DNA from 2 places in the Streptomyces sp. NPDC048643 genome. Region 2 is predicted to be linked to the other one. Evidence: predicted binding sites of a transcription regulator. Region 2 holds the regulator's gene; the other holds the start of a gene.
What was found. Region 2 encodes HrcA, which represses chaperone genes, less so after heat shock. Its sites were predicted from a motif close to TTNGCACTCNGNNNNNCNGAGTGCNAA; they were not measured.
Positions count from the first base shown of each region.

Region 1 (15,390 bases), on a different contig from region 2:
GGCGGACCGGCGGACCGCCGAGGACGGCACCGACACCGGCCCCTACGTCGACGGCAAGCGGCCGGTCTCCGACCAGGCGGACGCCGATGTCGCGGTCGCCGACGACGGGACCTTCGTCGTCGCGTGGAAGGAGGCCTTCGACGTGATCGTCGGCAACCCGGCCACCCGGTACGCGGGCCAGGACGACGTGTGGGCCCGCGGCTTCAACGCCGACGGCACGACGACCGGCAGGCTCCCGGCCACCCGCATGAACGTGGTGACCGGCGGCGGCCAGGGCGGCCCGGCCGTGGCCATGGCCTTGAACGGCCGGCTCGCGCTGACGTACTCGGACGACTACGACGCCAACGGCTTCAACGAGATGCGGCTGCGCGACGCGTTCGGCAACTCCTGATCACCCCTCTCCCGCCGCCGCCGTGACGGCCGCGGCGGGAGAGCGGGAACGCCCGAGGGCGGCACCCCCCTTCAGGGGTGCCGCCCTCGGTGTCGTACTGCGACGAACCGCTGATCCGCGAGGGGATCAGAAGTCCATGTCACCGCCCGGCATGCCGCCGCCGGCCGGGGCAGCGCCCGCCTTCTCCGGCTTGTCGGCGATGACGGCCTCGGTGGTGAGGAACAGCGCGGCGATGGAGGCGGCGTTCTGCAGGGCAGAGCGCGTGACCTTCGCCGGGTCGATGATGCCTTCGGCGATCATGTCGACGTACTCACCGGTCGCGGCGTTCAGGCCGTGGCCGACGGGAAGGTTGCGCACCTTCTCGACGATGACGCCACCCTCGAGACCACCGTTGACGGCGATCTGCTTGAGCGGGGCCTCCAGCGCGAGCTTCACGGCGTTGGCGCCGGTCGCCTCGTCACCGGTGAGCTCGAGCTTCTCGAAGACCGAGGAAGCCTGGAGCAGGGCCACGCCACCACCGGCGACGATGCCCTCCTCGACGGCCGCCTTCGCGTTGCGAACGGCGTCCTCGATGCGGTGCTTGCGCTCCTTGAGCTCGACCTCGGTGGCGGCACCGGCCTTGATGACGGCCACGCCGCCGGCCAGCTTCGCCAGACGCTCCTGGAGCTTCTCGCGGTCGTAGTCCGAGTCCGAGTTCTCGATCTCGGCACGGATCTGGTTGACCCGGCCGGCGACCTGGTCGGCGGAGCCGGAGCCGTCGACGATCGTGGTCTCGTCCTTGGTGATGACGACCTTGCGGGCACGGCCCAGCAGGTCCAGACCCGCGTTCTCCAGCTTGAGGCCGACCTCCTCGGAGATGACCTCGCCGCCCGTGAGGATGGCGATGTCGCCGAGCATGGCCTTGCGGCGGTCACCGAAGCCCGGAGCCTTGACGGCGACGGACTTGAAGGTGCCACGGATCTTGTTGACGACCAGGGTCGACAGCGCCTCGCCCTCGACGTCCTCGGCGATGATCAGCAGCGGCTTGCCGCCCTGCATGACCTTCTCGAGGAGCGGGAGCAGGTCCTTGACGTTCGCGATCTTGGAGTTCGCGATCAGGATGTACGGGTCGTCGAGGACGGCCTCCATACGCTCCATGTCGGTGGCGAAGTACGCCGAGATGTAGCCCTTGTCGAAGCGCATACCCTCGGTGAGCTCCAGCTCCAGACCGAAGGTCTGGGACTCCTCGACGGTGATGACGCCTTCCTTGCCGACCTTGTCCATCGCCTCGGCGATGAGCTCGCCGATCTGGGTGTCGGCGGCGGAGATGGAGGCCGTGGAAGCGATCTGCTCCTTGGTCTCGACATCCTTGGCCTGCTCGAGCAGGGCACCGGAGACGGCCTCGACGGCCTTCTCGATACCGCGCTTGAGGGCCATCGGGTTGGCGCCGGCGGCGACGTTGCGCAGGCCCTCGCGGACGAGCGCCTGAGCCAGGACGGTCGCGGTGGTCGTACCGTCACCGGCGACGTCGTCCGTCTTCTTGGCGACTTCCTTGACCAGCTCGGCGCCGATCTTCTCGTACGGGTCCTCGAGCTCGATCTCCTTGGCGATGGAAACACCATCGTTGGTGATCGTGGGCGCGCCCCACTTCTTCTCGAGGACGACGTTACGGCCCTTGGGGCCGAGGGTGACCTTGACGGCGTCGGCGAGCTGGTTCATCCCGCGCTCGAGACCGCGCCGTGCCTCCTCGTCGAACGCGATGATCTTGGCCATGTGAAGTGGTCCTCCCGGACGGGGTGGATTGCTCCGGATCGCGCCGGCGCCCGCGACGGACGGCCTGCATGCCTTGTGGTTCCTTGCCCCACCGGCCTGCGGACCTCGCTGGCCCGATCCAAGTTCTGTCACTCTCACTGGGAGAGTGCTAACGCCAATGATTAGCACTCGACCCCGCCGAGTGCAAGGTGCGCTCGCGAAGCGAGCTCGTTGAGGGGTGGCGGTCGGGCGACGGGCGGGGGCAAGTGCCTCCCGCAAAACCGGCCCCTGCGCGAAGCCTTCGGCAGGCGCGCGCCCGCGCGCCCGCGCGCGTGGGAGAAGACGCACGAGGGGCCCGCATCCCTGGTGGGATGCGAGCCCCTCGGCGTGAGTTGCGTCGGTGGTCGTTCGCGCCCGATCAGACGGCGAGTTTGACCATGTCCGCCTGCGGACCCTTCTGGCCCTGCGAGATCTCGAACTCCACTCGCTGACCCTCTTCGAGGGTGCGGTAGCCGTCCATCTGAATCGCGCTGTAGTGCACGAAGACGTCCGCACCACCGTCGACCGCGATGAAGCCGTACCCCTTCTCCGCGTTGAACCACTTGACGGTGCCCTGAGCCATGCCTAACTCCCCTATTACTGGCCCTTGCACAGACCCGCACTTCGCGGATCCGGGTCAGACCTCCACCCCCCAACGGGTTGGGGGTGTGCGCCGGAACGCGTCGACCGCGGCTGAATGTATCTGTCCAACTGCCGTCTGCAACAGGTCAATCGGACGAGAATTCTGGGCACGACTGATCGCCGGAATGCGGAGAATTCGAGGAGATCCAGGGCAAGTCGGGCCCCGTAAATGCCATAAACGGCTCAAAAAGGCCGGGCACTTTGGCTACTTCTTGTCGGCTGCCGGGGAAGGACTCATATGCGTCCGGCATGAAACCAACATCCAGAACGGGGCGACTTCCCCAACCCTACCCCGCTCAACCCTACAGAATTGCCCCCTCCGCTTCTCTCACGGAGGGGGCAATTCGATGAACTCTTCGTGTTCGGTATTACCGAGGGTAACGATCAGCCTCCGGCGACGGCCGGAATGATCGAGACGCCCACACCGTCCGGGGTCGCCGTTTCCAGGCCCTGCTCGAAGCGCACGTCGTCGTCGTTCACGTACACGTTGACGAAGCGGCGCAGCTTGCCCTGGTCGTCCAGGACGCGCGCGCTGATGCCCGTGTGGTTCTTCTCCAGGTCGGCGATGACCTCGGCGAGGGTCGTGCCCTCGGCCGTCACCTCGGCGGCACCCCCGGTGTAGGTGCGCAGGATGGTGGGGATGCGGACATTGACGCTCATGATGCGAGGCCAGCCTCTCGGAAGGAGTCGAGGTTCGGGCGGATGGTCGCGGTCAGCCCGGTGTCCGAGGCCACCGCGTCCAGAGTCTTCAGGCCGTCGCCGGTGTTGAGGACGACGGTGGTCAGGGACGGGTCGAGCAGACCGTTCTCGATCAGCTTGCGGGTGACGCCGACGGTCACCCCGCCCGCGGTCTCCGCGAAGATGCCCTCGGTGCGCGCGAGCAGCTTGATCGCGTCGACGATCTGCGCGTCGTTCACGTCCTCCACGGCACCGCCGGTGCGCCGCGCGATGTCGAGCACGTAGGGCCCGTCGGCGGGGTTGCCGATGGCGAGCGACTTGGCGATGGTGTCCGGCTTCTGCGGCCGGACCACGTCGTGGCCGGCCTTGTAGGCGACGGAGACGGGCGAGCAGCCCTCGGCCTGCGCGCCGAAGATCTTGTAGGGCCTGTCCTCGACGAGTCCGAGCTTGATCAGCTCCTGGAGGCCCTTGTCGATCTTCGTAAGCTGGGAGCCGGAGGCGATCGGCACGACCAGCTGGTCCGGGAGCTTCCAGCCGAGCTGCTCGCAGATCTCGTACGCCAGCGTCTTGGAGCCCTCGGCGTAGTACGGGCGGAGGTTGACGTTGACGAAGCCCCAGCCCTCGCCGGCCGGGTCGCCGATCAGCTCGGAGCAGAAGCGGTTCACGTCGTCGTAGTTGCCCTGGATGCCGACCAGTTCGCCGCCGTAGACCGCGGCCATGACGACCTTGCCCTGCTCCAGGTCGTGCGGGATGAACACGCAGGAGCGGAAGCCGGCGCGGGCCGCCGCGGCGCCGACGGCGCCGGCGAGGTTGCCCGTGGACGAGCAGGAGAGGGTGGTGAAGCCGAAGACGCGGGCCGCTTCGATGGCCTGGGCGACGACGCGGTCCTTGAAGGAGTGCGTGGGGTTGCCGGAGTCGTCCTTGACGAAGAGCTTGCCGGCGTCGACGCCGAGCTCGCGGGCCAGGTTGTCGGCCTGCACGAGCTTGGTCCAGCCCGGGTTGATGTTCGGCTTGTCCGCCACGTCCGCGGGGACGGGCAGCAGCGGCGCGTAGCGCCAGATGTTCGCGGGTCCCGCTTCGATGCGCTTGCGGAGTTCCTCGGTTTCGTAGGCCGAGAAGTCGTACGCGATCTCCAGCGGGCCGAAACACTCCTCGCAGGCGAAGACCGGACCGAGGGGGACGCGGTGTCCGCACTCGCGGCAGGAAAGCGCCGCGGCCGGGCCGAGATCGACCGCTTCTGCGGAGTTCGTGGTGCTTGCAACTGTCTGCGCAGCCATGGAGGCGAGGCCCTTTCTCCTCATCTTCCTCACGACGCACTTCGCCGTGAGACGGATTTGGCACCTTCCCTAGCCGGGAGCCTCGCGACGCGATCGTCTGGCGATCGGTACGAGACCGGCTGGAGGGTTGCCGGGGCTTCAACGGGCCGTATCCCTCTGCCCCTCTGGATGAGCGGTATTCGATTGTTGAACTGTTGAGCATATTACGCGCCGATGATCCAGGACATGCGATGGTCATCAGCGTTGTTCAAGACTGTAACCGAAGGCCAGGACAGTTGAAGCAGTCGTCCGAACCGCGAGACGACGGCAAGCGATCAGCCGCTGGCCGCAGCGGGCACGCTGATGAGAGCGTGTGATCAGACAGTGAGGAGCCGCAGACCGTGCTGAATGACGTCGAACGCTGGCTGAGCACACGCTCCTGGTCCCTGACCGACCGGCCGCTCCACAAGATCATGGCCGCGAAACGCACCTCCGGATCGACGGTCAGCGTCGTGCTGCCCGCGCTCAACGAGGAGGAGACGGTCGGCGAGATCGTCTCGATCATCCGCCACGACCTGATGCAGCAGGTGCCCCTCGTCGACGAGATCGTCGTCGTGGACTCGGGCTCCACGGACCGCACCTCCGCGGTCGCCGCCGCCGCGGGCGCGAGAGTCGTGCACCGCGACGACATCCTTCCCCGGATGCCGGCCGTGCCCGGCAAGGGTGAGGTGCTGTGGCGGTCGCTGCTCGTGACGAGCGGGGACATCGTCTGTTTCATCGACGCGGACCTCAAGGAGTTCTCGTCCGACTTCGTCACCGGGATCGTGGGCCCCCTGCTCACCGACCCCGGCGTCGACCTGGTCAAGGCCATGTACGACCGCCCGCTGGGCGGCGCGGCAGGACAGGGCGGCCGGGTCACCGAGCTGATGGCCCGCCCCCTGCTCAACATGCACTGGCCGCAGCTCGCGGGCTTCGTGCAGCCGCTCGGCGGGGAGTACGCCGCCCGGCGCTCGCTGCTCGAACAGCTGCCGTTCCCCGTCGGGTACGGCGTCGAACTGGGCATGCTCGTGGACGCCCTGCACCTGGTGGGCCTGGACGCCCTCGCCCAGGTCGACGTGGGGGTGCGCAAGCACCGCCATCAGGACGGCCAGGCCCTGGGCCGCATGGCCGCCGCGATCTACCGCACCGCCCAGTTGCGGCTGGCCCGCGGCCACCTGATCCGCCCCGCGATCACCCAGTTCGAGCGCACCCGGGACGGTTTCGAGCCGCGCACGTACTCGGTGGACACGGAGGAAAGGCCCCCCATGTCCGAAATCGCCGAGTACCAGCAGCGCAAAGCCGCTTGAGCGAGCCCGTCGGCCGGCGATCGCATACGGCCGACGGGAACGTTTGAGCGTTTCCAGACGGGGCTAGGTTTCGAGGCATGGCTTCCACGCACGGTGCCCACGGCATCCTCGTCGCGTCCAACCGCGGCCCGATCACCTACCAGCCCCAGGACGACGGCTCCCTGCAGGCCAAACGCGGCGGCGGCGGGCTCGTCTCCGGGCTGTCGGCGATCGGGCCGGACGCCGACGCCCTGTGGGTCTGCGCGGCCCTCGGCGACGGCGACCGGGAGGCCGTGCGCCGCGGGGTCGGCGAGGACGGCGTGCGGATGCTGGACATCGACGCCGAGGTGCACGCCGACGCGTACAACGGCATCGCCAACTCCGTGCTGTGGTTCGTCCACCACATGCTGTACCAGACCCCGCTGGAGCCGGTCTTCGACGCGGAGTTCCGGCGCCAGTGGGACGCCTACCGCGCCTACAACCAGGCCTTCGCCGAGGCGCTGGCCGAGGAGGCCGCCGAGGGCGCCTCGGTGCTGGTCCAGGACTACCACCTGTGTCTGGTGCCGGGACTGCTCCGCAAGCTGCGCCCCGACCTGCGCATCGGCCACTTCTCCCACACCCCGTGGGCACCCGTGGACTACTTCCGGATGCTGCCCGACGACATCCGCGCGGAGCTGCTGGACGGCATGCTCGGCGCGGACCGGCTGGCGTTCCTGACCTGGCGCTGGGCGACGGCCTTCCTGGACTGCGCGGCGGAGATCGACCCCGGGCGCTACCGGGTGACGCCGGCCTCGGAGGCGTCCCGGGCGGTCGAGCACCTGGACGGCGCCCCGCCCCGCCGGACCCTCGTCGGCGTGCACGGCCTCGGCGCGGACGCCGAGTTCCTGCGCGCCCGCTCGCACGAGGACGACGTCGAGGAGCGGATCGTCGCGCTGCGTGAGGAGATCGGCGAGGGCCGCCGGACGATCGTGCGCGTCGACCGGACCGAGCTGTCGAAGAACATCGTGCGCGGCATGCTGGCCTACCGGCAGCTGCTCGACGACCACCCGGAGTGGCGCGAGCGGGTCGTGCACGTGGCGTTCGCCTACCCCTCGCGCCAGGACCTCGCGATCTACCGGGACTACACGGCCGAGGTGCAGCGCGTCGCCGACGAGATCAACTCCAGCTACGGGACGCCCGGTTGGACCCCGGTCGTGCTGCACGTCAAGGACGACTTCGCGCGCTCGCTCGCCGCGTACCGGCTGGCGGACGTCGCCCTGGTGAACCCCATCAGGGACGGTATGAACCTCGTCGCCAAGGAGGTCCCGGTCGTCTCGGACGAAGGCTGCGTCCTGGTCCTGTCGCGGGAGGCGGGGGCGTACGAGGAGCTGGGCGAGGACGCCGTCTCGGTGAACCCGTACGACATCATCGGCACCGCGCGGGCCCTGCACGAGGCGCTGACCATGCAGCCGGGCGAACGGGCCGAGCGGACCAAGCGGCTGGCCGCCGCGGCCACCGCGCTGCCGCCGGCCCAGTGGTTCCTGGACCAGCTGCACGCGCTGGAGGGCTGACCCGGCGGCCGGTCGTCCACCGGCCACCGTCCAACAAGGCCGTTGTTGCAGCCGGGTCGTCGTGGCCCGGCGGACAACGGCCCTCGTTCTCAGGCCAGTCGGTCGGCGAGTGCGGCGAGCAGCCGGACGACTCCGGCCGGGCCGTCGACCACCAGGTCGGCGCGCTCGGCGAGTTCGCCGACCTCGGGGGTGCCGCTGCACACCAGGAGCCCGGGAACGCCGTCGGATCGGAGCTTGTCGACGGCGGCGAACGCGGGCAGGTCGCCCAGGTCGTCACCGGCGTACAGGACGGCCTCGGCGCCGGTCTCCCGGATGTAGTCGAGGAGCGCGACGCCCTTGTCCATGCCCGGCGGGCGCAGCTCCAGGACCATCCGGCCGGGTTCGACGATCAGTCCGTGCCGGGCGGCGAGGTCGGCGAGCGGTTCGCGGAGCGCCTCGAAGGCGGCCTGCGGGTCCTCGGCGCGCCGCGTGTGCACGGCGAGCGCGCGGCCCTTCTCCTCGATCCAGGTGCCCTGCCAGGCGCCGATCTTGTCCAGGAAGCCCGGCAGTTCGGCGCGGACGGCGGCGACGCCGGGGTGCGGGGCGGGGGCGGTGACGTCGCCGCTGACGGCGTCCCAGCGTTCGGCGCCGTAGTGGCCGAGGACGACGAGGTGCTCCAGGCCGGGGACGCCCGCGAAGCCGCCGTGCCGGACGGCGACGCCGGGCGGACGGCCGGTGATGACGGCGACGGAGGCGACCTTCGGGGCCAGTGCCGCGAGGGCGGGGACCGCGTCGGGGTGCGCGCGGGCCCGGTCGGGGTCGGCGACGATGGGGGCGAGGGTCCCGTCGAAGTCGAGCGCGACGACCGTCCGGGTGGGGCGGGAGAGGATCGCTTCCAGGCCGTCACGCCCGGCGGGGGTCACCGGGGTCGGCAAGGGGTCCTTGGATTCGGGGTGGCTGCCCATGGGGCGACCCTATCCGGGTACGGGCGGGCGCACCCCCGGCTCATGGCCGAGCGGGGGACCGTGCGGCCGGAATGCGCCGGGACCCGGCCGGTCAGCGCTCCGAGCGGCGGGCCTCCCGCACCCGGCGCAGCCGGTTCACCGTCACCGGGTCGTGCGCGAGGGCCCTCGGGTCGTCCAGCAGGGCGTTGAGCAGCTGGTAGTAGCGGACCGGGGCCAGGCCCAGCTGTTCCCGTATCGCGCGCTCCTTGGCGCCGGGGCCGGCGAAGCCACGGCGCTCCAGGGCGAGGACGCGCTGTTCCCGCGCCGGCAGCTCTTCCATGGACAGCACGGTAACCCCCACCACCGACAGCGACCCTGCCGCTGCCCCTGCCCCTGCCCCTGCCCCTGCCCGGAGGGCTAGCCGGCGTTGCTGTCCGCCATGGTCGCGCTGGTCTGGAGCGAGCCGAGCACGTCGGCCGGGTCGCCGTCCGGGCTGACGGCCTTGGCGATGCCGCTCTTCACGTCGGCGCTGACACCGGCCCAGGAGGTCTTGTCGACCGGGTAGAGCTGGGAGGAGGGGAGCTGGGCGAGGAAGGGCTCCAGGTCCTTGTCGTTCTTGTCGACGGCCATGGCCTCGGACGCGGACGCGGTGACGGGCAGCAGGTCGTACTTGTGGGAGAAGGCCAGGACGTTCTTGTCCTGGTAGACGAAGTCGAGGAAGTCGCCGACCTGCTCGGCGTTGCCGTTCTTCTTGAAGGCCATCATCCAGTCGGCGACACCCATGGTCGCCTTCGCCTTGCCGTCGACGCCGGGCATCGGCACCATGCCGAACTTCACGCCCTTGCTCGCGGCCTGCTTCATCAGGGTGGGGTGTCCGACGAGCATGCCGACCTCACCGCGGGTGAACGCGGAGAAGGCGGCCGCACGGTTCAGCTTGGCAGGTGCGACGGGTCCGGTGAGCCCCTTGGCGACCAGTTCGTCCTTGATCCAGGAGAACGTGTGGACGTTCTGCACGGAATCTATGGAGTACGTGCCGACGTCGTCCGTGTAGCCGGTGCTGCCGCCGCTCAGCAGCCACTGCATCGTCTCCGCCTGGGCCTCCTCGGGACCGAGCGGCAGCGCGTAGGGGAACTTCACGCCCTTCGCCTTGAGTGCCCTGGCGTCGGCCGCGAGCTCGCTCCAGGTCGTGGGCGGGGTGATGCCGGCCTCGGAGAACAGCGTCTTGTTGAAGAAGAGCAGCCGCGTGGACGAGGCGAACGGCAGCCCGTACTGCGTCTGGTCGATCTGTCCCGCGTCGGCGAGCTGGGAGACGAAGTTGGCCTGCACGGGTATGGAGAGCAGGTCGTCGGCCTTGTAGAGCTGGCCTTTCGCCGCGTAGTCGGCGTACGCGCCGATCTGCGCCATGTCGGGCGCGCGGCCCGCCGCGACCATCTCCTTGACCTTGCGGTCGACGTCGGTCCAGGGGTAGACGCTGACCTCGACCCTGGTCCCCGGGTGGGCGGACTCGTAGGCCTTCGCCAGGCCGTCCCAGTACGTCCGCGAGGTGCTGGCCTTCGAGTCGCCGTAGTCCGCGGCCACGAGCCTGAGCGTCACGTCCGAGGAATCCTCCGAGCCGCCGCACCCCGCGAGGGTCGCCGCCATGCCCAGGGCCGAGACCGCCGCCGTCATTCCCGTCATACGCCGCTGCACCGCTTGCTCTCCCCAACCCCTGAGCCGTATCGGCTGCTTCATTTGCTTCTGCGTCCGTTGCATCCGTCTCGGAATGCGGATCCAAGGTCTACACCACGCGAGTGGACTAGACCTCTCCTGGGGTAAGGGGCGACACTGTCCCCCGTGAGACATGTCATCGCCCTCGATGTGGGCGGCACCGGGATGAAGGCGGCCCTCGTCGGGGTCGACCCCGAACCCGCCGCCGACCGCCCCGACGCGCCGCCGCCGCAGGCCCCCGAGCACCCCGTCCTGCTGCACCAGGCCCGCCGGGCCACCGGCCGCGAGCGCGGGCCCGAGGCCGTCGTCGACGACATCCTCGACTTCGCCGCCGAGCTGCGCGCCCACGGCGAGAAGCACTTCGGGCAGAGCGCCCTGGCCGCCGGCGTCGCCGTGCCCGGCATCGTGGACGCCGAACACGGCATCGCCGTCTACGCCGCCAACCTCGGCTGGCGCGACGTGCCGCTGCGCCGACTGCTCGGCGAACGGCTCGGCGGTGTGCCCGTCGCCCTCGGGCACGACGTGCGCACCGGCGGTCTCGCGGAGGGCCGGATCGGTGCCGGGCGGGGAGCGGACCGCTTCCTCTTCGTGCCGCTGGGCACCGGCATAGCGGGCGCCATCGGCATCAACGGCAGCGTCGAGGAGGGCGCGCACGGCTTCGCCGGGGAGATCGGCCACATCGTGGTACGGCCCGGCGGGACCGCGTGCCCCTGCGGGCAGTACGGCTGTCTGGAACGGTTCGCCTCGGCGGCGGCCGTCAGCCAGGCCTGGGCCGAGGCGTCCGGCGACCCGGACGCGGACGCGGCGGACTGCGCCAAGGCCGTCGAGTCGGGCGACCCGCGGGCGCGGGCCGTGTGGCAGGACGCCGTCGACGCCCTCGCCGACGGGCTGGTCACCGCGCTCACCCTCCTGGACCCGCGCACGCTGATCATCGGTGGCGGGCTCGCGGAGGCCGGGGAAACCTTGTTCACACCGCTGCGGGCCGCGGTCGAACGCCGCGTCACCTTCCAGAAGCTGCCGTCCATCGTCCCCGCCGCCCTCGGGGACACGGCCGGATGCCTCGGTGCCGGGCTCCTCGCCCGGGACCTCCTGAACACCACTTCAACGACTCCCCGGAGGTAACCACCTGATGGCTCCTAGCAAGGTTCTCGCCGGTGCCCGGGTGGTCCTGCCCACCGGGACCGTGCCCGAAGGCCGCGTCATCGTCGACGGTGCGCGCATCAGCGGGAGCGCTCCCGCGGACGCGGACGTCGTCGACCTGTCCGGCCACTGGCTGGTCCCCGGCTTCGTCGACATCCACAACCACGGCGGTGGCGGCGCGTCCTTCACCTCGGGCACGGTCGAGGACGTCCTGAAGGGCATCCACACCCACCGTCTGCACGGCACCACCACCGTCGTCGCCTCCACCGTCACCGGAGACATGGACGGCCTCGCCCAGCGCGCCGGACTGCTCTCCGAGCTGGCCGAGCAGGGCGACCTCGCGGGCATCCACTTCGAGGGTCCGTTCATCTCGCCGTGCCGCAAGGGCGCGCACTCCGAGGAACTGCTGCGCGACCCGGACCCCGCCGACGTCCGCAAGCTGATCGACGCGGCCCGCGGCCACGCCAGGATGGTCACCCTCGCCACCGAACTGCCGGGCGGCCTCGACTCCGTGCGGCTGCTCGCCGAGCACGGCGTGATCGCGGCGATCGGCCACACCGACGCGACGTACGAGCAGACGCAGGCGGCCATCGACGCGGGGGCGACCGTGGCGACCCACCTGTTCAACGCGATGCCGCCGCTCGGGCACCGCGCGCCGGGCCCGATCGCCGCCCTCCTGGAGGACGAGCGGGTCACCGTCGAGCTGATCAACGACGGCACCCACCTGCACCCCGCCTCGCTGGAGCTGGCGTTCCATCACGCGGGCGCCGACCGGGTCGCGTTCATCACCGACGCGATGGACGCGGCCGGCTTCGGGGACGGGCGCTACATGCTCGGCCCGCTGGAGGTCGAGGTCGCGGACGGCGTCGCCCGGCTGGTGGAGGGCGGTTCGATCGCGGGCTCCACGCTCACCCTCGACCGCGCCTTCCAGCGCGCGGTCACCGTCGACCGGCTGCCGGTCGACGACGTCGTGGAGGCCATCTCGGCCAACCCGGCCCGCCTGCTGGGCCTGTACGACCGCAAGGGGTCCCTGGAACCCGGCAAGGACGCGGACCTCGTGGTGCTCGATGCGGACTTCGCGCTCAAGGGCGTGATGCGCGGCGGCGCGTGGGTGGTCGATCCCCAACTGGGGTGATTCGCCCCTTTGTTGTGGCACGGCGGTCGACCCGGGGGACTGGGCCGACCGCCGTTGTGTTTGGCATGATCGTGCCTCCGGAACCACCGGCGGGCGCCCAGCCGACGCGCCCTGGTCACACCACTCTCGGGGGAGGTCGTCGCAGGTGATCCTCACGGTCACGCTGAACACCGCTCTCGACATCACCTACCGGGTGCGGTCCCTGCGCCCGCACGCCTCGCACCGGGTGAGCGAGGTGACCGAACGCCCGGGCGGCAAGGGCCTGAACGTCGGCCGCGTGCTCGCCGCGCTCGGCCACGAGGTGACGGTCACCGGGTTCACGGGCGGCGCGACCGGCCGCACCGTGCGCGAACGGCTCGCCGGCACCCCTCGCGTCGAGGACGCGCTCGTCCCGGTCGCCGGACCGACGCGCCGCACGATAGCCGTGGTCGACGCCACGACCGGTGACACCACTCAACTCAACGAGCCGGGACCGGAGATCACCCCCGCCGAGTGGGCGGCCCTCCAGGAGACGTACGAGCGACTGCTGCGCTCGGCCTCCGCGGTGGCCCTGTGCGGCAGCCTGCCGCCCGGCGTCCCGGTCGGCGCCTACGCCCAACTCGTCCGCGCCGCACGCGCCCTGGCCGTCCCGGTGCTCCTCGACACCAGCGGCGAGCCGTTGCGGCGGGGGGTCGCCGCGCGGCCCGACATCGTCAAGCCGAACGCCGACGAACTCGCCGAACTCACGGGCTCCCACGAGCCGTTGCAGGCCGCCCGCAACGCCCGCAGGCGCGGCGCGCACGCGGTGGTCGCCTCCCTCGGCCCGGAGGGGCTGCTGGCCCACACACCGGACGGCCACTGGCGCGCCAGGCCGCCCGTGCGCGCCCACGGCAACCCGACCGGCGCGGGCGACTCGGCGGTCGCGGGCCTGCTGTCGGGTCTGGTCGAGAACCTGCCCTGGCCGGACCGGCTGGCCCGCGCGGTCGCCCTGTCGGCGGCGACGGTCGCGGCGCCGACGGCGGGCGAGTTCGACCGCCCGCTGTACGAGAGCCTGCTGGACAAGGTCACGGTCACGACAGAGGCCGCGGCGGCGTAGCCGCGCGGCCCCTCCTGCGGCCCAGGGGCCAGTGCTCGCGACCCGGGTGTCCGGGCCGGAACCTAGTCCTTGACCTGGCCCTTCTTCAGCGAGAGCTGGTCGAGCAGCACGTTGCAGCTGTCGCCGTCCCCGCAGGAGAGGGTGATCGTGTTGGTGCCCTTGTTGAGGCTGGGCCAGGCGTACGTCTTCGTCCAGCCCTTGGCGAAGTCGCCGTCGGCGGCGTCCGCGTAGTTCTTCATGCTCAGCTTGGAGCCGAAGGTCTTGCCGTTGACGGTGAGCGTCATCGACTGGTCGGCGCCGGGCACGCTGTAGCGCGCGAAGAGGGTGTAGACGCCGTCGCTGGGGACGCCGTCGACCGTCCAGGTGACCGAGGAGCCCGGGTTGTTCAGGCCGGCCACGTAGACCCCGCCGTCGGACTGGGCGCCCTTGACGTCGGAGGCGGTGCTCACGCCGGTGCCGAGGTTCAGCGCCTTCGCGTCGATCTCCTTCGGCTTCATGGCGTTGCCGCCCGGCGCCTTGGACGCCGACTGGCTCGGAGAGGCGCTCTGCGAGGCCGTGGGGGTCGGGCCTGCGGCGTCGTTCTTGTCGTCGTCCCCGCCGCCGAGCATGGCGACGCCGATGCCGATCACGACGGCGGCGACCACCGCGATCGCGCCGATGAGGAGGCCCTTGGTGTTCGGGCCGCCCCCGCGTCCGCCGCCGTCACCGTGGCCGGGCATGGGCGAGCGCGTCGTGACGGGTCCGCCCGGAACGGTCTCGGGGGCCGCGTAGTGCGCGTTCGGCTGGTTGTAGCCCTGCTGCTGCGGCACCTGGCCGTACGGGGCGGTGGGGGCGTTCTGGCCGTAGGCGCCCTGGGCGGTCTGCTGCTGGCCGTACTGGCGCTCGCCGACGGCCCGCACCCGGTTGACCGAACCGGGGTAGCCGTAGCCACCACCTCCTCCGGACGGCGGGGTGGCTCCGTTGGCCTGACCGTCGGCGTACAGATAGCCGAACGGGTCGTCGTCCTCGGGCGTGCTCGCGCCGTTGTTGCCGGGCGTCATCCCTTGGTCTCCTCAGCGGGTGCGGTTCAGATGCGGTACGTGAATGAATGGCGAGCCTACCCGCTCCCACTGGGCCAAACGGGGGGCCTTCACCACACCGACTCACTGACCTGGGCTTATCCCGCGCGCCTGTGTTGTTTCGGACGTGATCGTTTCTCGACGTACATCCGCTCGTCAGCGGATTTCAACACCTCGTCCGCCGTCATGCCGCAGTGTGCCCACCCGATGCCGAAGCTGGCGCCGACCCGCACGGCCCGTCCGTCGACCCTGATGGGCGGGATGATCGCGTTCCGCAGCCGGACCGCGAGGTCCTGGGCGTCCGCCCGGCCGAGACCGTCGGCGAGCACCACGAACTCGTCGCCGCCGAGCCGGGCCACCGTGTCGCCGTCGCGGACGCCGTGGGTCAGCCGGCGTGCGACCTCGATGAGCACCTCGTCACCCGCGTTGTGCCCGAACCGGTCGTTGATCGACTTGAAGCCGTCGAGGTCGCAGAAGAGCACCGCGAGGCCCTTGGTGCCGTCGTCCGTCTCCCCCTCGGGGGCGATGGTGTGCACGTGGTGGTCGAAGGCGTCGAAGGCCTCGGAGGCGGACCGGAAGTCGAAACCGTGCCCGTTCCCGTCGAAGGCGGGGTGGCCGTCGTGGGCGGCGCCCGGCAGTTCCGCGAAGTCCCCGTGCCCGTAGGCCGCGTCCAGCGAGGCGACCGCGCCGGGCGGCAGGGACTGCGGGCGCGCGCAGAGGCGCGAGCTGAGCCGGGAGCG
Region 1 is NZ_JBEZHO010000008.1:66,911-82,300, reverse strand. It holds gene AB0C62_RS10725 (phospholipase D-like domain-containing protein) at 1-391, shown strand, start outside; gene groL (chaperonin GroEL) at 518-2,143, opposite strand; gene AB0C62_RS10715 (cold-shock protein) at 2,541-2,744, opposite strand; gene AB0C62_RS10710 (MoaD/ThiS family protein) at 3,188-3,463, opposite strand; gene thrC (threonine synthase) at 3,460-4,758, opposite strand; SAM riboswitch class I at 4,776-4,933, opposite strand; gene AB0C62_RS10700 (glucosyl-3-phosphoglycerate synthase) at 5,139-6,083, shown strand; gene AB0C62_RS10695 (trehalose-6-phosphate synthase) at 6,161-7,612, shown strand; gene otsB (trehalose-phosphatase) at 7,702-8,556, opposite strand; gene AB0C62_RS10685 (DUF3263 domain-containing protein) at 8,648-8,875, opposite strand; gene AB0C62_RS10680 (extracellular solute-binding protein) at 8,953-10,203, opposite strand; gene AB0C62_RS10675 (ROK family protein) at 10,369-11,364, shown strand; gene nagA (N-acetylglucosamine-6-phosphate deacetylase) at 11,372-12,517, shown strand; gene AB0C62_RS10665 (1-phosphofructokinase family hexose kinase) at 12,663-13,592, shown strand; gene AB0C62_RS10660 (carbohydrate-binding protein) at 13,655-14,632, opposite strand; gene cdgB (diguanylate cyclase CdgB) at 14,749-15,390, opposite strand, start outside.
Region 1: groL (chaperonin GroEL) is a predicted target of HrcA. The motif match lies at 2,269-2,295, and genes of this name have one in related genera.

Region 2 (15,390 bases):
ACTCCTCTCCGGCGAGGACCGCCGCGTCGAGCGCATCCTGCTCGAACTGCGGCTGCGCGAGGGCTGCCCGCTCTCGCTGCTCCGTCCCGACGGCCTCACGGCCTCCCGTCGCGCCCTGTCCGAGGGCCTCCTCGAACCGGGCCCGTACGACGACGGCCGCGCCGTCCTCACCCTGCGCGGACGCCTCCTCGCGGACGCGGTCGTCCGGGACCTGGTCGACTGACCGGACGACGCCGCAAGCCACCGCAGCCCCGGACGCCACCGGACGAGCGGCCGGGCCGACCGGCCCGGCCGCGTTCCCGGCTACTCCGGCGCCGTGACGAAGTCGATCAGCTCCTCGACCCGGCCCAGGAGTTCGGGCTGGAGGTCCTTGTAGGAGTGCACCCGGGACAGGATGTGCTGCCAGGCCGCGCCGGTGTTCTCCGGCCAGCCCAGGGCCCGGCACACGCCCGTCTTCCAGTCCTCGCCGCGCGGCACCCGGGGCCAGCCCGGGATGCCCACGGAGGACGGCTTCACGGCCTCCCAGATGTCGATGTAGGGGTGGCCGAGTACCAGGGCGTGCTCGCTCGTCACCGCCGCGGCGATCCGGGACTCCTTCGAGCCGGGCACCAGGTGGTCGACGAGCACGCCGAGCCGGGCGTCCGGGCCCGGCGCGAACTCCTCGACGATCGCGGGAAGGTCGTCGACGCCCTCCAGGTACTCCACGACGACGCCCTCGACACGCAGGTCGTCGCCCCAGACCCGCTCGACCAGTTCGGCGTCGTGGCGGCCCTCCACGTAGATGCGGCCGGCCCGCGCGACGCGGGCGCGGGCGCCGGGCACGGCCACGGAGCCGGACGCGGTACGGCTGGGACGTACGGGTGCCGAGGACGTCGGGCGGACCAGCGTCACCACCCTGCCCTCCAGCAGGAAGCCGCGCGGCTCCATGGGGAACACCCGGTGCTTGCCGAAGCGGTCCTCCAGGGTCACCGTGCCCGCCTCGCAGCCGATCACCGCGCCGCAGAAACCGGTGCCGGGCTCCTCGACCACCAGACCCGGGTCCGCCGGGACCTCGGGGACGGGCTTGGGCTTCTTCCACGGCGGGGTCAGGTCCGGAGAGTACTGGCGCATTCGCATGACGATAGGAGAAGCGCGCCGGGGCTCACCGCGACACGCCGAAACGCGCGGCCAGCTCGTCCCGCTGCGAGCGGACGAACGCGGCGTCCACCAGCGCTCCGTGGCCGGGCACGTACACAGCGTCCCGCCCGCCGAGCGCGAGCAGCCGGTCGAGCGCCCCGGGCCAGCGGGACGGGACGGCGTCGGGGCCCGCCTGCGGCTCGCCGGACTCCTCGACCAGGTCGCCGCAGAACACCACCGCCGGGTCGCCCGGCACGACGACCACGAGGTCGTGGGCGGTGTGTCCCTCACCCGTCCGCACGAGCCGCGCCTCGACGCCGCCGCCGAGTTCCAGGTCCCGGGTGCCCCGGACGGCGTGCTGGGGGCGTACGAGGGCGTCGGCCGCCTCCTGTGCCGCCCGGGGGTCCAGCCCGTTGCGCACGGCGTCCGCGCGCAGTTCCTCGCGACCGTGCTCGTACACCCCGGACGAGCCGTCCGCGACGAAGATCCCGGTGCCCGTGAACGCCGCGGCGCCGAAGACATGGTCGAAATGCGGGTGGGTGAGTGCGAGGTGCGTCACGTGCCGCCCCGGGCCGAGCAGCCGCTCCGCGTCCGCGCGCAGCGCCGCGCCCTCCGCGACACCCGACCCCGCGTCGATCATCAGCGCCGCGTCCTCGCCGACGACGAGCCCCACGGTGCAGTCCCAGTCCGGAAGCCGCCGCCGGCCGATCCGGGGCGCCACCCGTTCCCACCCCAGCTCTTCCCAAGTCAGCCTCATACGGCGACGCTAGCGGTGACCGGGTGTCGCGCACGACATCGCAGGCCCGCCCTTGCCGGGGCCGTGCCTCACCGCCGTACACTGACCCGGGGAACGCTGGCACTCGGGCGCGCTGAGTGCCAGGCGAAAAGCCACGAAGGCCACGAAGACCACGGAGTCGACTTCTGGAGGTGTGCGCGATGCTCAGTGAACGCAGGCTCGAGGTGCTCCGCGCCATCGTCCAGGACTATGTGGGCACCGAGGAGCCGGTCGGTTCCAAGGCGCTCACGGAGCGGCACCGGCTCGGCGTCTCGCCGGCGACCGTCCGCAACGACATGGCGGTCCTGGAGGACGAGGGCTACATCGCCCAGCCGCACACCAGTGCCGGACGTATCCCCACGGACAAGGGATACCGGCTCTTCGTCGACAAGCTCGCGGGCGTCAAGCCGATGACCGCGCCCGAGCGGCGCGCCATCCAGAACTTCCTGGACGGTGCCGTCGACCTCGACGACGTCGTCGGCCGGACGGTGCGGCTGCTCGCGCAGCTCACCCGGCAGGTCGCCGTCGTGCAGTACCCCTCGCTGACCCGCTCGACCGTGCGGCACGTGGAACTGCTCTCGCTCGCCCCGGCGCGCGTGATGCTCGTGCTGATCACGGACACCGGCCGGGTCGAGCAACGCATGATCAACTGCCTCGTGCCGTTCGGTGAGACTTCTCTCGCCGATCTGCGGGCCCGGCTCAACAGCCGGATCGCGGGCCGCCCGTTCGCGGACGTCCCGCAGCTCGTGCAGGACCTCCCGGATGCCTTCGAGGCGGAGGACCGGGGTACGGTCTCGACTGTGCTCTCCACCCTGCTGGAGACACTCGTCGAGGAGACCGAGGAGCGGCTGATGATCGGCGGGACCGCCAATCTCACCCGTTTCGGACATGACTTCCCTCTCACCATCCGTCCGGTGCTCGAAGCGCTGGAGGAGCAGGTCGTGCTCCTCAAGTTGCTTGGAGAGGCCGGGGATTCGAGCATGACCGTGCGAATCGGTCATGAGAACGCGTATGAGGGACTCAACTCCACGTCCGTGGTCTCGGTCGGCTACGGTTCGGGCGGCGAGGCAGTAGCCAAACTCGGCGTGGTCGGCCCGACCCGCATGGATTACCCGGGAACGATGGGAGCGGTACGAGCGGTGGCACGGTACGTCGGACAGATCCTGGCGGAGTCGTAAGTGGCCACGGACTACTACGCCGTACTCGGCGTGCGCCGCGACGCGTCCCAGGACGAGATCAAGAAGGCGTTCCGGAGGCTCGCGCGCGAGCTGCATCCGGACGTCAATCCCGATCCGAAGACGCAGGAGCGCTTCAAGGAGATCAACGCCGCCTACGAGGTGTTGTCGGACCCGCAGAAGAAGCAGGTCTACGACCTCGGCGGTGACCCCCTGTCCCAGCAGGGCGGAGGCGCCGGCGGCTTCGGCGCGGGCGGCTTCGGGAACTTCTCGGACATCATGGACGCCTTCTTCGGCACGGCGTCGCAGCGCGGACCGCGCTCGCGCACCCGCCGCGGCCAGGACGCCATGATCCGGCTGGAGATCGAGCTGGACGAGGCGGCCTTCGGCACCACGAAGGACATCCAGGTCGACACCGCCGTCGTCTGCGCGACCTGTAACGGCGAGGGTGCCGCACCCGGGACCTCCGCGCAGACCTGTGACATGTGCCGCGGCCGCGGCGAGGTGTCCCAGGTGACGCGGTCCTTCCTCGGCCAGGTCATGACCTCGCGGCCGTGTCCGCAGTGCCAGGGCTTCGGCACCGTGGTCCCGACCCCGTGCCCCGAGTGCGCGGGCGACGGCCGGGTCCGCTCCCGCCGCACCCTCACCGTCAAGATCCCGGCCGGTGTGGACAACGGCACCCGGATCCAGCTCGCGGGCGAGGGCGAGGTCGGCCCCGGCGGCGGCCCCGCCGGCGACCTGTACGTCGAGATCCACGAGCTGCCGCACTCGATGTTCCAGCGTCGCGGCGACGACCTGCACTGCACGGTCACGATCCCGATGACGGCCGCGGCCCTCGGCACCAAGGTGCCGCTGGAGACCCTCGACGGCATGGAGGAGGTCGACATCCGTCCGGGCACGCAGTCCGGCCAGTCGATCCCGCTGCACGGCCGGGGCGTCACGCACCTGCGCGGCGGCGGCCGAGGTGACCTCATCGTGCACGTCGAGGTCACCACGCCCACCAAGCTCGACCCGGAGCAGGAGCGGGTCATGCGCGAGCTCGCCCAGCTGCGCGGCGAGGAGCGGCCCACCGGCCAGTTCCAGCCCGGGCAGCAGGGGCTCTTCTCCCGGCTGAAGGACGCCTTCAACGGTCGCTGACGCGAAGGCGGCACGGGGCGGTGTTCCCGCCCCGTGTCCGCCCGCCGCGCGCCCCGTAACCGAGCGGACGGCCGGATTCGGACTTGTACGGAGGACGTGACAACATGCCGTCATGTCCTCCGCGCTGACCGATCTCTTCCCTCACCCGATCGTGCAGGCCCCCATGGCGGGCGGCGTCTCCGTCCCCCAGCTCGCGGCCGCCGTGTCCGAGGCGGGCGGGCTCGGATGCCTCGCCGCCGGGTACAAGACGGCCGACGGCATGTACCAGGAGATCAAACAGCTGCGCGGGCTGACCGGCCGTCCCTTCGGCGTCAACCTGTTCATGCCGCAGCCGGAGTACGCGGACTCCTCGGCGGTCGAGGTCTACGCCCACCAGCTCGCCGGTGAGGCGGCCTGGTACGAGACCGAACTCGGCGACCCGGACAGCGGCCGTGACGACGGCTACGACGCCAAGCTCGCCGTCCTGCTCGACAACCCGGTGCCGGTGGTCTCCTTCCACTTCGGCATCCCGGCCCAGGACGTGCTGGAGTCCCTGAACCGCGCCGGCACCCTCACCCTGGTCACCGCGACCACGGCAGAGGAGGCCCTCGCCGTGCAGCGCGCGGGCGCCGCCGCCGTGATCGCCCAGGGCGTCGAGGCCGGCGGACACCAGGGCACCCACCGCGACAACCCGGAGACGGACCGCGCGGGCATCGGACTGCTCTCGCTGGTCGCCCAGGTCCGCGAGGCCGTGGACATCCCGGTCGTCGCCGCCGGGGGCATCATGCGCGGCAGCCAGATCGCCGCCGTCCTCGCCGCCGGCGCCGACGCGGCCCAGCTCGGCACCGCCTTCCTCGCCACCCCCGAGTCCGGCGCGAACGCCGTCCACAAGGACGCGCTGACCAACCCGCTCTTCGTGCGGACCGAGCTGACCCGCGCCTTCTCCGGACGCCCGGCCCGCGGCCTGGTCAACCGGTTCCTGCGCGAGCACGGCCCCTACGCCCCCGCCGCGTACCCGGACGTCCACCACCTCACCTCGCCGCTGCGCAAGGCCGCCGCCAAGGCGGCCGACGCGCAGGGCATGGCGCTGTGGGCGGGCCAGGGCCACCGCATGGCGCGCGACCTGCCCGCCGGACAGCTGGTGGAGGCGCTGGTCGCCGAACTCGCCGCCGCCAGGACAGCGTTGTCGTCGCCCGGCGACTCCCCGGACGGGGGCACGGCCCGATGACGGCACCGGTGTTCCTGGTCGAGCACTTCGACACGGGCGGCGACGGACGCTACGTCCTCGACGGACCCGAAGGACGGCACGCCGTGTCCGTGAAGCGGCTGCGCGCCGGCGAGGACGTCGTCCTCACCGACGGGGCCGGGCGCTGGGCGGACTGCGTCGTCCTCGACACCGAGGGCAAGGACCGCCTCGTCGTCCGGATGGACTCGGTGAGCGAGGAGCAGGCGGAGCAGCCGCGGATCACCGTCGTCCAGGCGCTGCCCAAGGGAGACCGGGGCGAACTGGCCGTCGAGACGATGACGGAGACCGGCGTCGACGGCATCGTCCCCTGGGCCGCCTCCCGCTGCATCACGCAGTGGAAGGGCGACCGGGGCCTCAAGGCGCTCGCCAAGTGGCGCGCCACCGCACGCGAGTCCGGCAAGCAGTCCCGCCGGGTGCGCTTCCCCGAGGTCGCGGACGCCATGTCGACCCGACAGGTTGCCGCACTTCTCGCCAAAGCCGACCTCGCCGCCGTCCTGCACGAGGACACCGAGCTGGGCACCGAACCGTTCGCCACCGCCGCACTGCCCGCCTCCGGGGAGATCGTCCTGGTCGTCGGCCCCGAGGGCGGGATCTCCCCCGGGGAGGTGGCGCTCTTCACCGAGGCGGGCGCGAGGACGTTCCACCTCGGGCGTACGGTGCTGCGTACGTCGACGGCCGGGACCGTGGCCGCCGCACTGCTGCTGGCCCGCACCGGCCGCTGGTCCTGAACCAACCGCCCGCCCACCCACGGGAGATCCGTATGGAACTCGCCCAGGTACGGCTGCTCGTCTCCGACTTCGCCGCCTGCTACCGCTTCTACTCCGAGGTCCTCTGCCTCAAGCCCCAGTCGGGCGCGACCGAGGGACCCTACGAGAAGTTCAGCCCCGTCACCGGCTCGGCGGGCATCGCCCTCCAGGACCGGGCGATGATGGCCGAGGTACTGGGCGAGATCGGCGAGGACGTCACCGGACACCGCTCCCTGGTGGTGCTGCGGGTGGACGACCTCGACACCTACTGCGAGCAGCTCGTCTCGCGCGGAGCGACCGTGCTGCACGGCCCCGCCCCCATGACCGACCGGATGCGCGTCGCCCACCTCAAGGACCCCGAGGGCAACCTGGTGGAACTCCAGGAGTGGCTGCTCCTCCTCGGCTGAACCGGCCCCGGCCCGGCCCGGAACTCCTTCGGGTGGTTGTGCCGCTCATGGCCGCATGCGGTCTACCGCACCGCGCCCCGCGGTGGCACGCTGCCGTCCATGGGGGCTTTGAGGCGGATCAGGAGCCGGACCGGGCGCAGGCGCGTGCTGATGGCCCTCGGGCTGGGCGCGGCCGGGGTGTTCGGTGCGACCGCGTGCGAACCCGGGGACGGACTCAGCGCCGCCACCGTGGCGTACACCACCGACCAGACGGCGACCAAGCAGCTCGAACGGCAGAACGTGGACGTGCGGTGGCTCACCTGCACCGCCAACTACGGCAACGCCGGCAAGGTCTACACCCCCGGCAGGTCGCCCGCGCCGACCGAGAACACCGTCGCGAGCGTCGACTGCCAGGGCCAGACCGACGACGGACGGGACATCGTCGTCAAGGGCAAGGTCACCCGCGCCGTCGACGGCGCCTGCGTGCGCGGCGACCTGACCGCCACCGTCGGCGGCAAGCAGTGGTTCCACGTGAGCGGCCTCGGCAACTGCGACGCCACCAACAACCCCACCCCTCCCGCCACTTACCGTCCTCCGAACGGGCCCGACCCCACCGTCACGGTCACCGTCACGAAGACCATGTGGTGCAAGGGCGACCCCACCTGCTGGCCCGCACAGGGCAAGTGACCTGCCCGGCCGTCCACGGATCAAGTGATCCGAACCCCTGTCGGGCCGCGTCCCGGCTGCATAGGGTGACCGGGTGACAGAGTCCGCAGCCTCCGCGTATCTCCGGTTTCCGCATCTGCACGGCGAGTTGGCCGTCTTCACGGCCGAGGACGACATCTGGGCCGCCCCCCTCGACGGCGGCGGCCGCGCCTGGCGCGTCAGCGCCGACAACGCACCGGTGAACCACCCCCGCGTCTCCCCTGACGGCACGACCGTCGCCTGGACGTCCACGCGCGACGGCGCCCCCGAGGTCTACGCCGCCTCCCTGGCCGGCGGACCCACCAGACGCCTGACGTACTGGGGCAGTTCGAGAACCCAGGTCCGCGGCTGGACCCCCGACGGACACGTCCTCGCCCTCAGCACCCAGGGCCAGGCCAGCCTGCGGCGCAGCTGGGCCCGCGCCGTCCCGCTCGACGGCGGCCCCGCCACCCTCCTGCCGTACGGACCCGTCGGCGACGTCGCCCACGGTGAACCCGGAGTCGTCCTGCTGTCCGCCCCGATGGGGCGCGAGGCCGCCTGGTGGAAGCGCTACCGCGGCGGCACCGCGGGCAAACTGTGGATCGACCGCGACGGCGAGGGCGAGTTCGCCCGCCTGCACGAGGACCTCGACGGCAACATCGAGTACCCCCTCTGGGTCGGCGACCGGATCGCCTTCCTCTCGGACCACGAGGGCGTCGGCGCCCTGTACTCCTCCCTCGCCGACGGCGCCGACCTGCGCCGCCACACCCCGCTCGACACGTTCTACGCCCGGCACGCCTCCACCGACGGCACCCGCGTGGTGTACGCCTCCGCCGGTGAACTCTGGCTCCTCGACGACCTCGACGGAGCCGAACCCCGCCGCCTCGACATCCTCCTCGGCGGGCAGCGCGCCGACCAGCAGCCCCACCCCGTGAGCGCCGCCCGCTGGTTCTCCGCCGCCGCCCCCGACCACACCGGACGCGGCAGCGCCGTCTCCGTGCGCGGCGCCGTCCACTGGATCACCCACCGTTCGGGACCGGCCCGCGCGCTCGCCGCCGAACCCGGCGTCCGCGCCCGGCTGCCCCGCGCCTTCCGCGCCGAGGGCGAGGAACACGTCGTATGGGTGACGGACGCCGAGGGCGACGACGCCCTGGAGTTCGCGCCCGCCACCGGCGTCGCCCCCGGAGCCACCCCGCGCCGGCTCGCCGCCGGAGCCCTCGGACGCGTCCTCGGCCTCGCCGTGGCACCCGACGGCAGCCGCGCCGCCGTCGCCTCGCACGACGGGCGCGTCCTGCTCGTCGAGCGCGAGAGCGGCGAGGTCCGCGAGGTGGACCGCAGCGAGGACGGCGAGGTCAGCGGCCTCGTCTTCTCACCCGACTCGGCCTGGCTCGCCTGGTCGCACCCCGGCCCGCGCCCGCTGCGCCAGCTCCGCATCGCCAACACCACCGACCTGTCGGTGACCGAGGCGACCCCGCTGCGCTTCCGCGACTACGCACCGGCGTTCACCCTCGACGGCAAGCACCTCGCCTTCCTGTCGGCCCGCGCCTTCGACCCCGTCTACGACGAGCACGTCTTCGACCTGGCCTTCGTCGGCGGCTCCCGGCCGTATCTGATCACCCTCGCCGCGACCACGCCGTCCCCCTTCGGACCGCAGCGCCACGGCCGCCCCCTCGATACCCCGGACAAGGACGAGACCCCCGACAGCGAGGGCACCCCCAACACCCGGATCGACCTCGACGGACTCGCCGACCGGATCGTCCCGTTCCCCGTCGAGGCCGCCCGCTACTCCACCCTGCGCGCCGCCAAGGACGGCCTGCTGTGGCTGCGCCACCCCGTCCGGGGCGTGCTCGGCGCCTCCCGCGCCACCCCGGACGACCCGGACCCGCGGACCGAGCTGGAGCGGTACGACCTCGCCCAGCAGCGCATCGAGCATCTCGCCGCCGACGCCGACCACTTCACCGTCACCGGCGACGGCAAACGCGTCCTGCTGTGGACCGACGGAAAGCTCAAGGTCGTGCCCAGCGACCGGCGCGCGTCGAACGACGACGAGAGCGACACCAACATCACCGTCGACCTCTCGCGGGTGCGCCAGAGCGTCGACCCGGCCGCCGAGTGGCGCCAGATGTACGACGAGACCGGCCGCCTCATGCGGGACAACTTCTGGCGGCCCGACCTCGGCGGCGTCGACTGGGACGCCGTCCTCGACCGGTACCGGCCCGTCCTCGACCGGGTCGCCACCCACGACGACCTCGTCGACCTGCTCTGGGAGGTCCAGGGCGAACTCGGCACCTCCCACGCCTACGTCACCCCGCGCGGCGGACACCGCGGCGGCGATCTCGCCCAGGGACTCCTCGGGGCGGACATCTCCCGTCACGAGGACGGCAGTTGGCGCATCGACCGGATCCTTCCCTCGGAGACCTCCGACCCGGACGCGCGGGCCCCGCTCGCCGCGCCCGGCGTCGCGGTGCGCGCCGGGGACGCGATCGTCGCGATCGGCGGCCGGCCGGTCGACCCGGTCGCGGGCCCCGGCCCCCTGCTCGTCGGCACGGCGGGCAAACCGGTCGAGCTGACCGTGTCCCCGGCGGGCGGCGGCGACCCGCGACACGCCGTCGTCGTACCGCTCGCCGACGAGGAACCGCTGCGCTACCACGCCTGGGTCGCCGACCGGCGGGCCTACGTCCACGAGCAGTCCGGCGGACGCCTCGGCTACCTGCACGTGCCCGACATGGTCGGCTCCGGGTGGGCGCAGCTCCACCGCGACCTGCGGATCGAGGTGGCCCGCGAGGGTCTGGTGGTGGACGTCCGGGAGAACCGCGGCGGCCACACCTCCCAACTCGTCGTCGAGAAGCTCGCCCGGCGGATCGTCGGCTGGGACCTGCCCCGCGGCCTGCGCCCCTACAGCTACCCGGAGGACGCGCCGCGCGGCCCCGTCGTCTCCGTCGCCAACGAGTTCTCCGGCTCCGACGGCGACATCGTCAACGCGGCGATCAAGGCACTCGGCATCGGCCCCGTGGTCGGCACCCGCACCTGGGGCGGCGTCATCGGCATCGACAGCCGCTACCGCCTCGTCGACGGCACCCTCGTCACCCAGCCCAAGTACGCCTTCTGGCTGGAGGGTTACGAGTGGAACGTGGAGAACCACGGCGTCGACCCCGACGTCGAGGTCGTCCAGGCCCCGCAGGACCACGCGGCCGGCCGCGACACCCAGCTCGACGCGGCGATCCGCATCGCGCTCGCCGCGCTGGAGGAGAACCCGGCGAAGACCGCGCCGGTCCTGCCCCCGCTGTGACCGCCGGGGCGGGCGGCCACGCGTCGCCCGCCCCGCCGGGCCGCTAGCATGCGCAGGTAATGACCGGCCGGCGCGAGGAGGCACACGCATGATGGGCGAGCCGCAGGACGACTGCCTGTTCTGCAAGATCGTGGCGGGGCAGATCCCGGCGACGCTGGTGCGCGAGACCGACACGACCGTGGCGTTCCGCGACATAAACCCGCAGGCGCCGACCCACATCCTGGTCATCCCCAAGGTGCACTACCCGGACGCGGCGTCCCTCGCGACCGCCGAACCCACCGTCGCGGCGGACGTCCTGCGCGACGCCGGCGAGGTCGCGGCCGAGGAGAAACTGGACAGCTACCGCATCGTGTTCAACACGGGCAGCGGCGCCGGACAGACCGTCTTCCACGCGCACGCCCATCTCCTGGGCGGCCGCGGACTGCAGTGGCCCCCCGGATAACCGGCCTTGTCCGCACGTGAACTGGTCGTCCTCGGGACCGCCAGCCAGGTCCCGACCCGGCACCGCAACCACAACGGCTACCTGCTCCGCTGGGACGGCGAGGGTCTCCTCTTCGATCCCGGCGAGGGCACGCAGCGCCAGATGCTGCGGGCCGGCGTCGCCGCGCACGACCTGAACCGCATCTGCGTCACCCACTTCCACGGCGACCACGCCCTCGGCCTGCCCGGCGTGATCCAGCGCGTCAACCTGGACCGCGTCCCGCACGAGGTGACCGCGCACTACCCGCTCTCCGGACAGCACTTCTTCGAGCGGCTGCGGCACTCCACCGCCTACCGCGAGACCGTCGGGATCACCGAGGCGCCGGTCGCGGACGACGGAGTCCTCGCGACGACCCCCGCGTACACACTGGAGGCCCGCAGGCTCTCGCACCCCGTCGAGTCCTTCGGCTACCGCCTCGTCGAACCGGACGGCCGGCGCATGCTGCCCGAGCGGCTCGCCGAGCACGGCATCGAAGGGCCCGACGTCGGCGTGCTGCACCGGGAGGGCGCACTGCGCGGCGTCTCGCTCGACGACGTCAGCGAGGTGCGGCGCGGCCAGCGGTTCGCGTTCGTCATGGACACCCGGCTGTGCGAGGGCGTGGACGCGCTGGCCGAGGACTGCGACCTGCTCGTCATCGAGTCGACGTTCCTCGACGGCGACCACAAGCTCGCCTCGGACCACGGGCACCTGACCGCCGGCCAGGCCGGCCGGGTCGCCAAGGAGGCGGGCGTCCGGCACCTCGTGCTCACCCACTTCAGCCAGCGCTACTCCGACCCCGCCGCCTTCGAGGAGGAGGCCCGCGCTGCGGGGTTCGACGGCGAACTGACGGTGGCCCACGACCTGGTGAGGGTTCCGGTCCCGAAGCGCCGGTGACGCCGGCGCCGACGATCGACGGCAGGCCCCGCGCCGGCCGGCCCTCGTGCCCGGTGTCGGGAAGGTGCCGGTTTCGGACTGCCCGGGATCCGACCGTACGATGCTTCGATGTCCCTCCCCAAGGCTGAACTGCACCTCCACATCGAAGGCACCCTCGAACCCGAGCTGGCCTTCGCGCTCGCCGCCCGCAACGGCGTCACCCTGCCGTACGCGGACACCGAGGACCTGCGCAAGGCGTATCTCTTCGACGACCTCCAGTCGTTCCTGAACCTGTACTACGAACTCATGGCCGTGCTGCGGACCGAGCAGGACTTCGCCGACCTGGCCGACGCCTACCTCGCCCGGGCCGCCGCGCAGGGCGTGCGGCACGCCGAGATCTTCTTCGACCCGCAGGCGCACATCGCCCGGGGTGTGCCCATGGGGACGGTCGTCGAGGGGCTGTGGCGGGCGCTCGGGCGCAGCGAGGAGACCCACGGCGTCTCCACCCAGCTGATCATGTGCTTCCTGCGCGACGAGTCCGCCGAGTCCGCCATGGACACCCTGGAGGCCGCCCGGCCCCACCTCGACCGGATCGTCGGCGTCGGCCTCGACTCCGCCGAGGTCGGTCACCCGCCCGTCAAGTTCCGCGAGGTGTACGAGGCCGCCGCCGCGCTCGGTCTGCGGCGCGTCGCGCACGCGGGCGAGGAGGGCCCGCCCGCGTACATCACCGAGGCACTGGACGTCCTCGGCGTCGAGCGCGTCGACCACGGGCTGCGCTGCATGGAGGACCCCGAGCTGGTCGAGCGGCTCGTCCGGGACCGGGTGCCGCTGACGCTGTGCCCGCTGTCGAACGTGCGGCTGCGCGCCGTGGACGTGCTGGCCGAGCACCCGCTGCCCGCGATGCTGGACGCCGGCCTGCTCTGCACGGTCAACTCCGACGACCCCGCCTACTTCGGCGGCTACGCCGGTGACAACTTCCGCGCGGTGGGCGAGGCACTGGGGCTCGGCCCCGAACGGCTGCGGGAGCTGGCGCGCAACTCGTTCGAGGCGTCCTTCCTGGAGCACGACGAGGAGCGGCGCGCCCGCTACATCGCCGAGGTGGAGGCGTACGAGTTCACGTGACGGGGGCGGGGGCCCGGCCTGGGGAGTCCCCGGCCGGGCGTCACACGCCTTGTGCCGCGGACGCCGCCGTCGCCGCTCGGGCGTGCCGGGGGCCGGCCGTGCCGTAGGCCTCCCGTTGGGCGGGCACGGCGTCCAGCGGGATCCCGACGACCGGGGTCTCGCCGGCCGGCAGCCGCGCGAACGGGTCCTCGGCCGAGGGGCTCTCGGCGAGAAGGTCCGCCAGGCCCGCGACGTCCGCGCGCGTGACCCGCGCGGCCGTGATCTCCGTGGCCGTCGTCTCCGGCACGGAGGTGTCCACGACCGGGATCTCCACGACCGGGATCTCCACGACGGGGATCTCCACGACCGGGATCTCGACGATCTGGCTGCGGCGCGGGCGCCGGGCCACCAGCGTCATCGGGACGGTGACCAGCAGCAGGCCGGCCGCCAGGACCAGGCCCATCGCCGGATAGCCCGCGCGCGCCGACAGCAGGCTGCCGGTGAGCGGCCCGCAGGCCGTGCCGAGCGAGGAGGCGGAGCCGACGAGGACCGCCCACCGGCCACGCTGGTCCATCGACGCGGCGAGACCGATCACGTACGACAGGACCACCGGGTACAGCGTGTTCCAGGCGATCTCGCCCGTCGCGAACGACGTCAGATCGGACGCCGCCGCGCTCACGGCGATGCAGCCGGCGATCAGTACCGTGCCCAGGCCGATCGGCAGTGCCCGGCCGAGCCGCGGGCCGAGAACGCCCGCGCACACGACGCCGAGGAGTCCGGCGCCCAGGGCCACCGCGAACACCGCGCCGACCGTGACCTCGCCGAGCCCCGCCTGCGTGAGCCCGATCCGGCCGCTCACGCCCCACAGGGAGTTCTGCGCGAGCGACCAGAAGAGCATCGCCGCGGCGAGCAGCAGGCCGGAGCGGCGGTGGGGCAGCGGGCCTGCGGAGCGCACGGTCCGCGTCGCCGGGGCGCGGGCCGGCAGACGGCCCGTCAGCGGCAGGACGAGCAGGGCCGTGACGGCGATGGCGGCGAGGGGGACGCCGTGCGCCGGGCCCAGGTGCGGGATCGTCAGATACAGCGCGCCCGCGAGGGCGGAGACGCCGAGCAGACCCAGCGTGGTGACGCGGTGCGGGTCGGGCCGACCGGCGATCCCGGTCGCGGCGACCGTGGTGGCCGTACCGGAGCCGAAGCCGCCGACGACCGCGCCGGCCACGACGAGGGGGAGCGCGGTCGACAGCGCGGCGGTGCCGTAGCCGGCGACCGCGAGGAGCAGCCCGGCGCGGGCGAGCCGGCGGGGGCCGAACCGGTCGACGCGGGAGGCGAGGAGGAAGCCGGCCGAGGCCGAACTCAGCAGCAGGACACTGCCGATGGCTCCGGCCCGGGTCGCCGACAGCGGGAGTCCCGCGTCGAGGCGGCCGACGGTGGTGGGGAGGAGATACGCGGCGAGGTACCCGGCCGTGAAAAGGGCGACGAGGGGCCAGGGCGTGGTGGTGCGGGCGGACACGGGCGTTCCCAGGGCATGCGAAAGGAGCGGCTCAAGAAGGGGGATTGGGCGGCTGTCGACGGACAGGAACGCGCGGGGCAATTTGTATCAAGGCGGTGGCACCTCGAAAAAGGCGGGAGGGTGTGATCTGGAGCACTTCCTGTTTGGGGTGGGGAGCCGGGGGTAGATGCGACGCCGTTTCCCGGGGCCTCCGAGGACGTGGAGCCGCTTCACGCGCGCGTGAAGGTGGTGTTCCCGCAGGTGGGGGAGTGCGGCCCGGGACGCGGTCGGACACCGGCGCCGGGCCCCGCGGAGCCGGCCGATCGCACCGGGAGGGCCCGCCGGACTGCTCCGCCGCCGCACGGGCAGGAGCGGGCGAGAACCACGCGCCGGGGACGGCCCCGCCGCGGGCGGTCCTCGCGTGCGACACCCGCCGGGCCCGCGGGGGCGAGGTCGGCCACCGGGACGGCGGCCCGCCCCGACCACGGCGGCGCCCCGGCGTGACCCACGGCCCGGACGGCGCGTGTGGTGCACACTGGCCAGATCCGTACCACCCCAGGGAGCACACCGTGATCGCGTCCAACGGTGAAGGACCGTTCGGCCAGGCCCATGTGGACCCGCTCGCCGGGCTGCGCACGCCGCAGGACCCGCCCTGGGACGTCTACCTCACCGGCACCGTCTTCCTGGACATCATTTTCACCGGCCTCGACTCGGCCCCCGTGCGCGGTACCGAGTCCTGGGCGCGGGGCATGGGTTCGAGCCCCGGCGGCGTCGCGAACATGGCCACCGCCCTGGCCCGCCTCGGCCTGCGGACCTCCCTCGCCGCCGCGTTCGGGGACGACCACTACGGCGAGTACTGCTGGGACGCGCTGGAACAGGGCGAGGGCATCGACCTGTCCACCTCCCGGACCGTCCCCGACTGGCACTCCCCGGTCAC
Region 2 is NZ_JBEZHO010000012.1:142,855-158,244, reverse strand. It holds gene hemW (radical SAM family heme chaperone HemW) at 1-223, shown strand, start outside; gene AB0C62_RS15085 (DUF3097 domain-containing protein) at 304-1,110, opposite strand; gene AB0C62_RS15080 (MBL fold metallo-hydrolase) at 1,142-1,873, opposite strand; gene hrcA (heat-inducible transcriptional repressor HrcA) at 2,053-3,069, shown strand; gene dnaJ (molecular chaperone DnaJ) at 3,070-4,203, shown strand; gene AB0C62_RS15065 (nitronate monooxygenase) at 4,316-5,410, shown strand; gene AB0C62_RS15060 (16S rRNA (uracil(1498)-N(3))-methyltransferase) at 5,407-6,156, shown strand; gene AB0C62_RS15055 (VOC family protein) at 6,189-6,581, shown strand; gene AB0C62_RS15050 (hypothetical protein) at 6,732-7,247, shown strand; gene AB0C62_RS15045 (S41 family peptidase) at 7,321-10,533, shown strand; gene AB0C62_RS15040 (histidine triad nucleotide-binding protein) at 10,622-10,975, shown strand; gene AB0C62_RS15035 (ribonuclease Z) at 10,982-11,887, shown strand; gene AB0C62_RS15030 (adenosine deaminase) at 11,996-12,988, shown strand; gene AB0C62_RS15025 (MFS transporter) at 13,029-14,474, opposite strand; gene AB0C62_RS15020 (PfkB family carbohydrate kinase) at 15,023-15,390, shown strand, end outside.